DNA from 2 places in the Cupriavidus sp. 01L43 genome. Region 2 is predicted to be linked to the other one. Evidence: predicted binding sites of a transcription regulator. Region 2 holds the regulator's gene; the other holds the start of a gene.
What was found. The regulator sigma-54, encoded in region 2, starts transcription at its own class of promoters, with help from an activator protein. The targets are predictions, from matches to a motif close to TGGCANGNAANCTGCTTT.
Positions count from the first base shown of each region.

Region 1: a site for sigma-54 is predicted at 3,002-3,019, ahead of AC1DP9_RS21110 (ammonium transporter). Genes of this name have one in related genera too.

Region 1 covers NZ_JBFTSH010000014.1:77,524-84,038, forward strand. Annotated here, with positions in the region: gene AC1DP9_RS21090 (class I adenylate-forming enzyme family protein) at 1-1,120, shown strand, start outside; gene AC1DP9_RS21095 (CreA family protein) at 1,149-1,625, opposite strand; gene AC1DP9_RS21100 (acyl-CoA thioesterase) at 1,628-2,113, opposite strand; gene AC1DP9_RS21105 (HU family DNA-binding protein) at 2,262-2,543, opposite strand; gene AC1DP9_RS21110 (ammonium transporter) at 3,052-4,254, shown strand; gene AC1DP9_RS21115 (mechanosensitive ion channel family protein) at 4,408-5,274, shown strand; gene AC1DP9_RS21120 (Bcr/CflA family multidrug efflux MFS transporter) at 5,275-6,492, opposite strand.
Region 2 covers NZ_JBFTSH010000003.1:13,268-19,782, reverse strand. Annotated here, with positions in the region: gene hprK (HPr(Ser) kinase/phosphatase) at 1-738, opposite strand, end outside; gene AC1DP9_RS06945 (PTS sugar transporter subunit IIA) at 795-1,250, opposite strand; gene hpf (ribosome hibernation-promoting factor, HPF/YfiA family) at 1,729-2,082, opposite strand; gene AC1DP9_RS06935 (RNA polymerase factor sigma-54) at 2,133-3,614, opposite strand; gene lptB (LPS export ABC transporter ATP-binding protein) at 3,748-4,548, opposite strand; gene lptA (lipopolysaccharide transport periplasmic protein LptA) at 4,589-5,233, opposite strand; gene lptC (LPS export ABC transporter periplasmic protein LptC) at 5,297-5,932, opposite strand; gene AC1DP9_RS06915 (KpsF/GutQ family sugar-phosphate isomerase) at 5,945-6,515, opposite strand, start outside.

The DNA.
Region 1 (6,515 bases), on a different contig from region 2:
GCCGGCCATCCCGCTGGACCCGGACGAGGACGCGACGATCTTCTACACCTCGGGCACTACCGGCAAGCCGAAGGGCGCCGTGGGCTCGCACCGCAACGCCACCTCCGTGGCCGTAGCGGCCCAGTTCAGCCCGCTGCGCAACCTGCTGCGGCGCGGCGAGCCGGTGCCCGAGCCGGATCCGAACGCCCCGCAGAAGGCGGCGCTGCTGGCGGTACCGTTCTTCCATGTCACGGGCTGCATGTCAGTGCTCAATGGCGCACTCGCGACGGGCGGCAAAATCGTGCTGCTGCATCGCTGGGACACGCTCCAGGCCATGGCGCTGATCGAGCGCGAACGCTGCACGGGGGCCGGCGGCGTGCCGACCATCGCCTGGCAGATCATCGAGCATCCCCGGCGCGGCGACTTCGATCTGTCATCGCTGGAGAACATGAACTATGGCGGCGCACCGGCCTCGCCGGAACTGGTGCGGCGCATCAAGGAAGTGTTTCCGCACGCGGCGCCCGGCATTGGCTGGGGCATGACGGAGACCTCGGCCACCTTCACCAGCCACAGCGCGGAAGAGTACGTGTTCCGGCCAGACAGCAGCGGCCCGGCCCTGCCGATCGGCGAGATGAAGATCGACGATGGCTTCGGGCGCGCGCTGCCCTTGGGGGAGACCGGCGAGCTGATGGTGCGCGGCGCGAACGTGGTGCACGGCTACTGGAACAAGGCCGAGGCGACGGCCAAGACCTTCGTCGATGGCTGGCTGCACACTGGCGACGTCGCCCGGCTGGACGCGGACGGCTTCCTCTATATCGTCGACCGGATGAAGGACATGCTGATCCGCGGCGGCGAGAACATCTACTGCATCGAGGTGGAAAGCGCGCTGTACGCCCATCCGGCGATCATGGATGCGGCGCTGGTCGGCATCCCGCACCGCACGCTGGGCGAGGAGCCCGGTGCGGTGGTGAGCCTGAAGCCGGGCATGGCTGCCACGGAAGCGGAGTTGCAGGATTTCGTGCGGCAGCAGCTGGCGGCGTTCAAGGTGCCAGTGCGGATTATCGTCAGCGGGGAGATGCTGCCGCGCAATCCCAATGGGAAGATTCTGAAATCGAATCTGCGCAAGCTGTTTGAAGCCTGAGGTTGCTGAGGGGCTGAGGGGCTGAGGCTTACTTGACGGGGATCGGTGTCCCGGCCGGCACCGGTACCGCCGTCACCGCGTTCTGCGGGCTGCCGCTGACGATGCGGTCGGAGTAGGTCAGATAGACCAGCGTGTTGCGCTTGCGGTCCACCGCGCGCACCACGTGCAGGGTCTTGAACAGGATCGACATCCGCTCGGAAAACACGTCTTCCTGCGCCTTGACCGGGCCCTTGAAGGTGATGGGGCCCACCTGGCGGCAGGCAATCGACGCCTCGGGCGGGTCTTCGGCCATGCCGAGCGAGCCCTTGATGCCGCCCGTACGCGCCCGCGAGACGTAGCAGGTGATGCCGTCCACCTGCGGATCGTCATAGGCTTCGATCACCACCTTGTCGGAGCCGGTGACGCGGAAATTCGTGCTGACGCTGCCGATTTCCTCGGCCTGCGTGATGCCGGAGAGCGCCCACAGGCCGGCGACGGCCATCATTCCGATGCGGATGTTCGCCATGGTCAGTCCGCCGAACCCTTGATCTCGTCGTGCCGGCGCTCCATTTCCTGGCGCAGCGCGCGGCGCTGCTGGGCGGCGGCAAAGCGCTGGCGCTCCACCTCGTCACGCGGTTGCAGCGGCGGCACCTCGGCTGGCGCGCCGTTGTCGTCCACGGCAACCATCGTGAAGTAGCAGCTATTGGTATGCCGTACCACCTTGCTGCGAATATTCTCAGTCACCACCTTGATGCCGATTTCCATCGAGCTTCGGCCGGTGTAGTTCACGGCAGACAGGAAGGTGACGAGTTCGCCCACGTGGATCGGCTGGCGGAACATCACCTGGTCCACCGACAGCGTGACCACATAGCGGCCGGCGTAGCGGCTGGCGCAGGCGTAGGCCACCATGTCCAGGTACTTCAGGATGGTGCCCCCGTGCACGTTGCCGGAGAAGTTGGCCATGTCCGGCGTCATCAGCACGGTCATGGAAAGCTGGTGGGACAAATCGTTCATCGCAGAAAATCCAGAAATCGAGCCTGAGGCGCGGGCAGTGTAACCCGACGAGGCGCGCCAATGGGCAAATCCGCGCGTGGACATCATGGCCCAAAAAGAAAAGCGGCCCCGAAGGCCGCTTTCCGTACTTTCAAGAACGCGAACTTGCTTACTTCTTCTTGTTCACGGCGTCCTTGAAACCCTGGCCGGCGGAGAACTTCACCGTCTTGGCGGCCGGGATCTTGATCGTTTCGCCGGTGCGCGGATTGCGGCCGGTACGGGCAGCACGCTTGCCCGAGCTGAAGCTACCAAACCCCACCAGGGTGACCGAGTCCCCCTTGGCCACTGCCTTTTTGATACTGTCCAGCGCGGCGTTCAGCGCGCGCTCGGCGGCGGCGTTGCTGAGTTCTGCTTCCGCGGCGATGGCCGATACCAGTTCACCTTTATTCATGGCTAGATTTCCCTTGTTGGTCGTCGTCACCGGACATCTGCCTGCCGGCAAATTACCGATCGGCGCAGTCTAATCTGCCCTTTGCGCCTTGGGCAATCCCCAGTGGCACCGAAGCAACGAAAACGGCCGGAAAACGTTCTCTGGCAAGACTTAGCGGGGGTTTTACCCCTCTTTTCCCCAAATGGAATCGTCACTTTTTCGGCCCGACACGTATCGTGCGGCGCACATGCACGGGGCCGCGCTTCGTCGGCCTCCCCCCGGGCGAGGACGCACCATTCTGGATCGCACCGCGCGCGCCATACGCCCGCTTTTGGCGCATGGCGATCCAAAATGAGGCGTGGCTCGTACGGCGGCGCAGCCGCTGCGCGCAATAGTTGATCCGACAACTCGCCCGGAAACGCCACACCAGTGCGCCACGCACCGCCTCGGCGCTATTTTCCCCATTCTGCATCGCTGTCTGGAACGGAATTTGCATACTCGTGCTCCCATTTTGAGCATTGAGGTAGCAATGGAAAACTGGAAAACGGGCGCCGATGCGATGTTCATCCTGCTCGGCGCCATCCTGGTACTCGCCATGCACGCGGGATTTGCATTCCTGGAACTCGGCACGGTGCGCAAGAAAAACCAGGTGAATGCACTGGTGAAAATCCTTGTTGATTTTGCCGTTTCCACGATTGCTTACTTTTTTGTCGGTTATACGGTGGCGTACGGGGTGCAATTCATGTCCGGTGCCGAAGTCCTGGCACAAAAGAGCGGATATGAACTGGTGAAATTCTTCTTCCTCGCCACATTTGCGGCGGCCATTCCGGCGATTATTTCGGGAGGCATTGCGGAGCGCTCGCGATTCAATCCGCAACTGGTCGCCACCTTCATCCTGGTAGGTTTTGTCTACCCGTTCTTCGAAGGTATCGCCTGGAACAACCGCTTCGGCATCCAGGACTGGATCGCCTCGGTTGCAGGCTCGCCGTTTCACGATTTCGCAGGCTCGGTCGTCGTGCATGCCGTGGGCGGCTGGATCGCCCTGCCCGCCGTGTTGCTGCTGGGCGCCCGGCGCGGCCGGTACTCGAAGGACGGCCGCATCAGCGCGCATCCGCCCTCGAACATCCCCTTCCTGGCGCTCGGCGCCTGGGTGCTGGCGGTGGGCTGGTTCGGCTTCAATGTGATGAGCGCCCAGACCGTGGACAAGATCAGCGGCCTGGTGGCCATCAATTCGCTGATGGCGATGGCCGGCGGCACGCTGGCGGCGTGGTGGGCCGGCCGCAACGACCCCGGCTTCGCCTACAACGGCCCGCTGGCCGGGCTGGTGGCCGTGTGCGCCGGCTCGGACCTCATGCATCCGCTCGGCGCGCTGATCACCGGCGCGGTGGCCGGCGTGCTGTTCGTCTATTTGTTTACGCTGGCCCAGAACAAGTGGCATATCGATGACGTGCTGGGCGTCTGGCCGCTGCACGGCTTGTGCGGCGCCTGGGGCGGCATCGCGGCGGGCATCTTCGGCACCCATGCGCTCGGCGGCATGGGCGGGGTGTCGCTGGTCGCGCAGCTGATCGGCACGGCGCTTGGCATCGTCATCGCGCTGGTGGGCGGCACGGTGGTCTACGGTGCACTGAAGAAATTCGTCGGAATACGACTGGATGCCGAAGCCGAGTTCAATGGCGCGGACCTGACCCTGCACCGCATTTCGGCCACCCCGGAGCGCGAGACCAACTGGTAATCCACCCTTGTTGGGACTGGGAGAAAGCGGCCGGACAGCGTTCCGGCCGCTTTGTTATTTGCGCATATCGAACGGCGGATTTTCGCGAAATTATTAACTTGAACTTGCCCGCGACGAGGCCAATAATGCCCTTGCCTAACAGGAGCATGCCCCATGGATACCTCTTCGTTGCAGAGCTTTCGCGAGTTGATCGTCGGTTACGCCACCGTGTTCGGCGTCAAGATCCTGGCCGCGCTGGCCTTCTGGGTGATCGGCCGCTGGCTGATCCATTTCGTCGTCCGGCTGGTCCAGAACTCGCTGGCCCGGCAGAAGGTGGACCCCACGCTGCTGCGCTACGTCGGCTCCATCGTCACCGTCACCCTCAACGTGGTGCTGGTGATCGGCATCCTCGGCTACTTCGGCATCCAGACCACCACCTTCGCGGCGCTGATTGCGGCGGCTGGCGTGGCCATCGGCATGGCGTGGTCGGGGCTGATGGCGAATTTCGCGGCCGGCGCCTTCCTCGTGGTGCTGCGGCCGTTCAAGGTGGGCGATTTCGTGACCATCGGCGGCGTGACCGGCACAGTCAGGGAGATCGGCCTGTTCGCCACCACGCTCGACACGCCGGACAACGTGCTGACCGTAGTCGGCAACAACAAGATCTTCTCGGACACCATCCAGAATTTCACCGCCAATGCCTACCGGCGCGTGGAACTGAAGGCGCAGCTGGCCGGCTCGACCGACGCGATGGCCGCCGTGGCACTGCTCAAGGAGCGCATCGGCGCGATTCCCAACGTCCTGGCGGAACCGCCGGTGGACGTGGAAATCCTCGAATTCACGCTGGTCGGCCCGGTGCTCGCCGTGCGGCCCTACTGCCATAACGATCACTACTGGCAGGTCTATTTCGATACCAACCGCGTGATTCGCGAGAGTTTTGGCCAAGCCGGATTTGCCGCCCCGATGCCGGCGCAGATGGTGGTCATGCAGCCCGCGCCGGCCATGCCGATGGCGCCGGCGACGCCCGCCAACCAGGCCGCCTGATCAGGCGGGCACGGCCGCGCCGGCCCGCCCGTAGCGCCGCAGCAGGACCGCGCTGCAGCCGCACACCGCCATCACCACGGCCAGTGGCAGCGCGGTACCGTCGTGCCATACGCTGACGGCGGCGCCAGCCAGCGTGCCGAATCCGAACTGCAGCGTGCCCATCAGCGCGGACGCGGTGCCCGCGCGATGGCTCTGGTGCGCCAACGCCAGCGCCGACGCATTCGGCGTGATGCACCCCATTCCCGCCAGAAAGACGAAGAAGCCGACCAGCAGCACCGGCAGCACGGCCATGCCCGCCAGCGCCGCGACGGCCAGCATCAGGCCGGCCAGCAGCGGCGCGTACAGGGCCATGCCCAGCACGGCGTCGAGCGAGCGCGCACGCACCAGGCGCGTATTGATCTGGGACATCGCGATCAGCCCGAACGCGTTCGCCCCGAACACGAAACCATAGTGCGAGGGGTCGATGCCATGCAACTCGATCAGCACGAACGGCGAACCGGCGATATAGGCGAACATGCCTGCCTGCACGCAGCCGGCCGCCAGCGAGTAGCCCAGGAATTCGCGGTCGCGCAGCAGCTCCCAGTAGTTGCGCAAGACGGTGCCCGGGTGCAGCGTGCGGCGGTGCGCCGGATCGAGCGACTCCTCCATCCGTGCGTGAACGAACCAAAGGATCAGCACGGCCGCGCCACAATGGATCCAGAAAATCGCGCGCCAGCCCAGGGCAGAGAGGACGGCCCCGCCGATCAGCGGCGCGAGTATCGGCGCCAGGCCCATCACCAGCATCAGGGAAGAAAACGCCCGCGCCGAATCCTTGGCCTCGAGCCGGTCCCGGATCACGGCGCGCGACACCACCAGGCCCGTGCAGCCGCCAAGCGCCTCCAGGAAGCGCCACAGCATCAGGGACTCCACGCTGCCGGCCAGCGCGCAGCCGGCAGCGGCGGCGCCGTACAACGTCAGTCCTATATAGAGAGGCGCCTTGCGGCCGTAGCGGTCGCTGATCGGACCATAGAACGCCTGCCCGATCGCCAGCCCGACCAGGAAGGTGCCCAGCGTCAGTTGCACCTGCCCGATCTCGGTGTGGAGGTCTGCCGCGAGCGCCGGAAAGCTCGGCAGATACATGTCGATGGACAGGGGCGCCAACGCGGTCAGCGACGCGCAGATCAACAGCCAGAGGGGAAAACGTGGAGCAGATGTGGAGGCGCGAGGGCTGGCAGTCATGAAACGGTTCCGAAGACAAGGCG
Region 2 (6,515 bases):
GCCGTCGTTGCGGCGCACGAGCTGCACCACGAGCTTGAGCTTCATCTTCCGGCGCACGGCCGTCTCGCCGAAGATCGTCTTGATGTCGAGCAGGCCCAGGCCGCGCACTTCCAGCAGGTTCTGCAGCAGCGGCGGGCAGCGGCCCTCGATGAAGTCGGGTCCGAGTCGCACGAAATCCACCGCATCGTCGGCCACGAGACCGTGGCCGCGCGAGATCAGTTCCAGGCCCAGTTCGCTCTTGCCCAGGCCGGACTCGCCCATGATCAGCACGCCCATGCCGAGGATGTCGAGGAACACGCCGTGCATCGTCACGCGCGGGGCGGAGATGCGCGACAGGTAGAGCCGCAGGTGGTCGATCACAGCCGCCGACGACACCGGCGTGGTGAACAGCGGCGTGGACGAGCGCGTGCAGCGCAGCTCCAGGTCTGGCGGCGGCTCCATGCCGTCCGCCACGACGAGGAACGGCGGCTCGAGCAGGATCAGCTCGCCCATCTGGCGCTTGCGCGGCTCGTCGTCGAGGCGCTGGTAGTACAGGATTTCCGGCTTGCCGAGCACCTGGATCCGGTTCGGGTGGATCAGGTTCAAGTGGCCGACGAGGTCCGCCGCCGAGGTGGCTTCGCGGGCGAATTCCACGTCGAAGGCCCGGTCGGCCCCTTCCAGGCCAGCAACCCACGAGAGCTTGATATCGGCTGCGTTGTCGTCGAAGATCGACTGCGAGGTGACGCCGGTGAGTTCCATGCGCGTATGACTTTCGGGGGCGGACAGGCCGTTTCAGGCGGCCGTTGGGGCGGGAGTCAGGGGTGCCACTGCGTCAGCAGATCATGCACCGCTTCCGACGTGGGCAGTGTGGCGAGGCCCTCGCGCATCTCGCGGTCCGAGAGCAGTTGGGCGATTTCCGACAGGATTTCCAGATGTTGTTGCGTGGCCTGTTCCGGCACGAGCAGGAAGATCAACAGCGACACCGGCTTGCCGTCCGGCGATTCGAACGGAATGGGCTCGGCCAGGCGCATGAAGCCGGCCAGCGGCTGCTTGAGACCCTTGATGCGGCCATGCGGAATGGCCACGCCGGCACCCAGACCCGTGGAACCCAGCGATTCGCGCGCGAACAGGTTATCGGTCACGGTAGCACGCGCCACGCCATGGTTGTTCTCGAACAGGAGCCCGGCTTGCTCGAACACCCGCTTCTTGCTGGTGACGGTGACGTCGAGATGGATGTTGCCGGGTGGCAGCAATTTGGCCAAACGATTCATGGGCGATGCGCGAGAAGTCAGGTTAGCGGGCCGGGGCGCGAAGGCCGTCCCGCCGGATTCGGGGCGAAACTTTGGTACCGAGATCTTGTCTGGGACGCCCGCATTGGAGCGTCCGGCCATTATAGAGCAGGGCTCCACCGCGATTTTGCGATGCAGCGCCGGGGTCGCGGCGGTGCCACGACGTGCCGGCCGGCTTGCCCACCCGGGGTGTCCCGGGGCCGTCCTGTCGTTATTTGTATGGCGGAGCATACACCGAGGCGGGCGGCTTGCGAACACTTGTTCCCATTTTGACCGCTCCCGGGTGCCCCGGGTCGCCCTCCGGCGTGGCAATAAGGTAACGAAACATTCCAGGTGCCCGCACCGTCACTGCCATGGCGCGCGCCCATCAAAAAAGCCGCGCTGATTGCGCGGCTTGAGCTCTTCTTTTCAGTCCTCTGCAGGGTCGGCAACCGCTCTGTTTTCGGTTGCCTGCAGGTGTCTACTGCTGCGTCAGTTGCTGGGCGGCCATCTGGTACTTCACCGCCTCGCGATCGTGGCCCTGTACGCGGTCCTTGTAGCGGATGACCTGGCGGTCGAGCTTGTCGACCAGACAGTCGATCGCCGCATACAGATCTTCATGATGCGCTTCGACGAAGATGTCCTTCCCCTTCAGATGCAGATTGATTTCCGCGTACTGGCGCCGGTCCTTCTCCTTGTGGTTGTCCACCGATAGCAGCACGCTCACGCCGATGACCTGATCGAAATGCCTGACAATTCGCTCCAGTTTCGTTTCCACATACTCACGCAGCGGGGGCGTGATGTCGAGGTGGTGTCCACTGATCTTGAAGTTCATAGCGCTTCTCCTTCTGAAAGAGCCGCACCAGGCAGGCGGTTGCGGCTCGGCTACAAAGTCTTGCGGAGATTGACTGCGGGGATCTTGAGCGCTTCGCGGTATTTCGCCACCGTGCGGCGTGCGACCACGAAGCCTTGCTCACCCAGCAGTTCGGCGATCCGGCTGTCGGAAAGAGGATTCCTGGGGTCTTCGGCTCCTATCAGTTGCTTGATCAGCGCGCGGATTGCCGTGGAGGAGGCCGCGCCGCCAGTCTCCGTAGAGACGTGGCTCCCAAAGAAGTACTTCAACTCGAAAGTACCCATGGGCGTGGCCATGTACTTATTCGTGGTGACCCGGGAAATGGTCGACTCATGTAAACCGAGTGTATCGGCTATTTCCCGCAAAACCAAGGGGCGCATCGCGATTTCGCCATGCGTGAAAAAGTTCTTTTGACGTTCCACAATTGCCTGCGAAACACGCAGGATCGTATCGAATCGTTGCTGGATGTTCTTGATAAGCCACCGCGCCTCCTGAAGCTTCTGCTGCAGGCCTGCCGTCCCCGTTTCGCCCTTCGCGCCGCGCAGGATCTGCGCATACATGTCGTTGATGCGCAGCCGTGGCATGACATCCGGATTGAGCGCCGCGATCCACCCGCTGCCGCTCTTGCGCACGAACACGTCGGGCACCACGAAGTCGGCCTCGGGACGGTTGAACGCGTGCCCCGGATACGGCGCCAGCGAGCGAATCAGTTCGTGTGCCGCCTTCAGTGCTATTTCGTCCACCTGGAGCGCTTTCTTTAGCCGCGTGTAGTCCCGCACGGCCAGCAGTTCCAGATGATGATTGACGATGGTCAGCGCCAGCTCACGATGCGAGTGCTTCAGGCGACGCAATTGCAGGCTGAGGCACTCCGCGGCATTGCGCGCGCCCACGCCGGGCGGGTCGAAGCTCTGCAGCAGGGTCAGGATCGCGTGGACTTCGTCGATCTCGAATTCGAGTTCCTCGGGCAGTTCGGTGCAGATTTCCTCGAGCGAGGCGCTCAGGTAGCCGTCATCGTCGAGCGATTCGATCAGGAAGATGGCCAGGCCCTTGTCGCGCACCGAGATCTTCAGCGGGGCCAACTGCCCCATCAGGTGCTCGCGCAGCGTGGGTTCGGCATCGCGCAACTGCATCGGCGACTTTTCGTCCTCGTCGCCCTGGGGGCGGCGGGCGAAGTCGTCGAGGCTCCAGTCGCTGCCGTAGTCCTCGCTGCCGTTGTCGTTGTAGTTATCGTCCTCACCGCCGGACGCGCCGTCGGTGCGCGCATCGCCGTTGGGCTGCGGCTCGGAAGAGGCCGGCGCGGGGGCGCTCTGGAGGTTGACCGAGCCATCGGCGGCTACCCGCAGCGGGCTTTCGATCCAGTCGTTTTCGCGTTCGAGCAGGGGATTTTCGGTCAGCGCCTGTTCCACTTCCTGCTGGAGTTCAAGCGTCGAGAGCTGCAACAATCGAATCGACTGTTGCAGCTGCGGGGTCAATGCCAGATGTTGCGAGAGACGAAGCTGAAGCGACGGTTTCATGCGACCTATTCTATGCGCATCCTTCCGACTATGGAACGGAAATTGCTATCGCCTATCGCTCTGACTTCCTGATCGACCCCGGCTGTCGCCGTGGAGGCCGGGAGAAGCGCGGCCGCACGCGGCGGCCGATGGGTCACATGCGGAAGTTTTCGCCCAGGTACACGCGTCGCACGGACTCGTTGGCGATGATTTCCTCAGGCTGGCCGGCGGCCAGCACCGTGCCTTCGCTGATGATGTAGGCGTGGTCGCAGATGCCGAGCGTCTCGCGCACGTTGTGGTCGGTGATCAGCACGCCGATGTTGCGCGCCTTCAGGAAGCTCACGATGCGCTGGATTTCGCCCACGGCGATGGGGTCCACGCCGGCGAACGGCTCGTCCAGCAGGATGAAGCGCGGCGCGGAGGCCAGCGCCCGGGCAATTTCCACGCGGCGGCGCTCGCCGCCGGAGAGCGACAGCGCCGGGTTGTTGCGCAGATGGGCGATCTGCAGGTCATCCAGCAGCGAATCCAGGCGGCGTTCGATCTCGGCCTTCGGCAGCGGCTTGCCCTTCTCCAATTGCAACTCGAGCACGGCGCGGATGTTTTCCTCGACGTTGAGCTTGCGGAAGACCGAGGCCTCCTGCGGCAGGTAGGACAGGCCCATGCGGGCGCGCTCGTGGATCGGCAGGCCGCTGATGTGCTGGTCGTCCAGCACGATGTCGCCCTCATCCAGTGCCACCAGGCCCACGATCATGTAGAACGACGTGGTCTTGCCGGCGCCGTTCGGACCGAGCAGGCCGACCACCTCGCCGCTCTTCACGTCCAGCGAGACGTCCTTGACCACGGTGCGCGAACCGTAGCGCTTCTTCAGGTGGCGCACGACCAGCGTGCTGCTGTCGGTACGGGCGGCCGACGGGGCTGCGGAGGCGTTCGGGGCGAGCGTGGCGGAGTCGTTCATCAGGTCAATGCATGCGTGACGCGGCGGGCGCGTCCGGGGTTCAGGGCTTGCCGGGCGCGGGCGCCGGCTTCAGTTCCAGCGGCGGTGGCGGCGCGGCGGCGCCGCTGGCCGGGTCCGCGCGCGGCGAGAGCACGGCGCGCACGCGGCCGGACGGGTTGCCGGTGGAGGTGTTGTTGTCGCCGCCGGCAGCCGTGTAGTACTCGTTGCGGCTGTCGTAGGTGATCACGGCGCCGCGGATCTCGTCGACGGTCTTCGCGCCGGCGATGCGCGCCGCACGGGCGTGGCCGATCAGCTTCGACATTTCCTGCTTGCCGTCGTACTCGATGCGGTCGCCCCAGCCGTCGATGTATTCGTCCACGCCGTCGCGCTTCTGGCGGATATACGCCTGGCGGCCCGGATTGGCCGTGGCCACCGCGTACTGGTAGCCCTCGGGGTCGGTGCGGATCTGCGCGGCGTCCGACTTCAGCACCATCGTGCCCTTGGTCAGCACGACGTTGCCGGTCAACGTGTAGATCTGCTTCACGTCGTCATAGCTGGCGTTGTTGGCCTCCAGCACCAGCGGCTTGTCCTTGTCGGCACGCTCCGCCAGGGCCGGCTGGGCCAGGGTCGCGCCGAGCGCGGCGATTGCCACCGCCAGGGCGGGCACGATGCGGCGACAGGACAACGTCGTCAGGGATGGGGTCATGTTGGTCAGCTGAGAGAATGACGGGCGATCCGTTGCCGGCGCCTGGCGTGCTTGTTGTTGTGCTTACTGCGTGGTCCGGGCCTGCCCCGACGGCGGATTCATGACGATGGTGCCGCGTACGTTGCCGAGCAATTGTACTTCGCGCGTGACATTGTTGAAGACCAGTCCGTTGGCCGTCATCACCGACGGGCCGCGCGTGAGTTGTACCGCTTTATCGGTCTTGACGATGTCGTCATTGACCAGCAACTGGAAATATTGCGATGCAGCGGTCATGCGCGGGTCCTTCGACGGATCCACGCCGGGTTGCCGTACCAGGAAGGCATTGCCGTACAGGTCGATGACCGAGCCCTCCGAGTTCATCACGCCCCGGTCCGCGTTGACCGTGACCGGGGGGCGGTCCGGCTGGTAGGCGCGCATGGCCGGCGTGGTCACCTCGTAGGTCTGGTCGTCCTCGAAATGGATCATCTTCACGCCGGTGAAGCGCATCTTGGTGGCGCCGGTCGTGTCCAGTTCCGTGGCCGAGAAGCGGTCCATGTAGTAGTCCGCCTCATGGCGCTTGGCGCGGTTCTGGGCGGCCTCGTCCTCATGGGGCGAGTTGATCTGCACCAGCCAGAACGTGCTGCCGGCGACCATCGCCATCAGCAGCAGCGGCAGCAGCCGCATGACCAGACCGGAGATCCTGCCGAAGAAGTCGCGCATCGCCGGCCCCGCTCAGATGACCTTGGCGCGGGTCAGGTCATGGATGTGGAGCGCGCCCACGAGCTTGCCGTCGCCATCGACCACCAGCAGCTGGTTGATGCGGTTCGCTTCCATGATCTGCACGGCTTCCACGGCCAGCTGGTCCTGGTTCACCACGTGGGGGTTACGGTGCATGACCTCGCCGATGGGCACGGTGCGCCAGTCGCGCGGGGTTTCCAGCAGGCGGCGCAGGTCGCCGTCGGTGAACACGCCGATGGCGTGGCCGTCCGGGTCCACCACGGCCGTCATGGCCAGGCCCTTGCGGGTGATTTCCATCAGTGCCTGGGCCAGCGGGGTGTTTTCACGCACCTCGGGCACGCCGTTGCCGGTGCGCATGACGTCGCGCACGTGGGTCAGCAGCTTGCGGCCCAGCGCGCCGCCCGGGTGCGAACGGGCGAAGTCTTCCTCGCCAAAGCCGCGCGCGTCCAGCACGGCCACGGCCAGGGCGTCGCCCAGCGCCAGCGCCGCCGTGGTGCTGGCCGTCGGGGCCAGGTTCAGCGGGCAGGCCTCCTGGGCCACGGCGCCGTCCAGATGGGCATCGGAC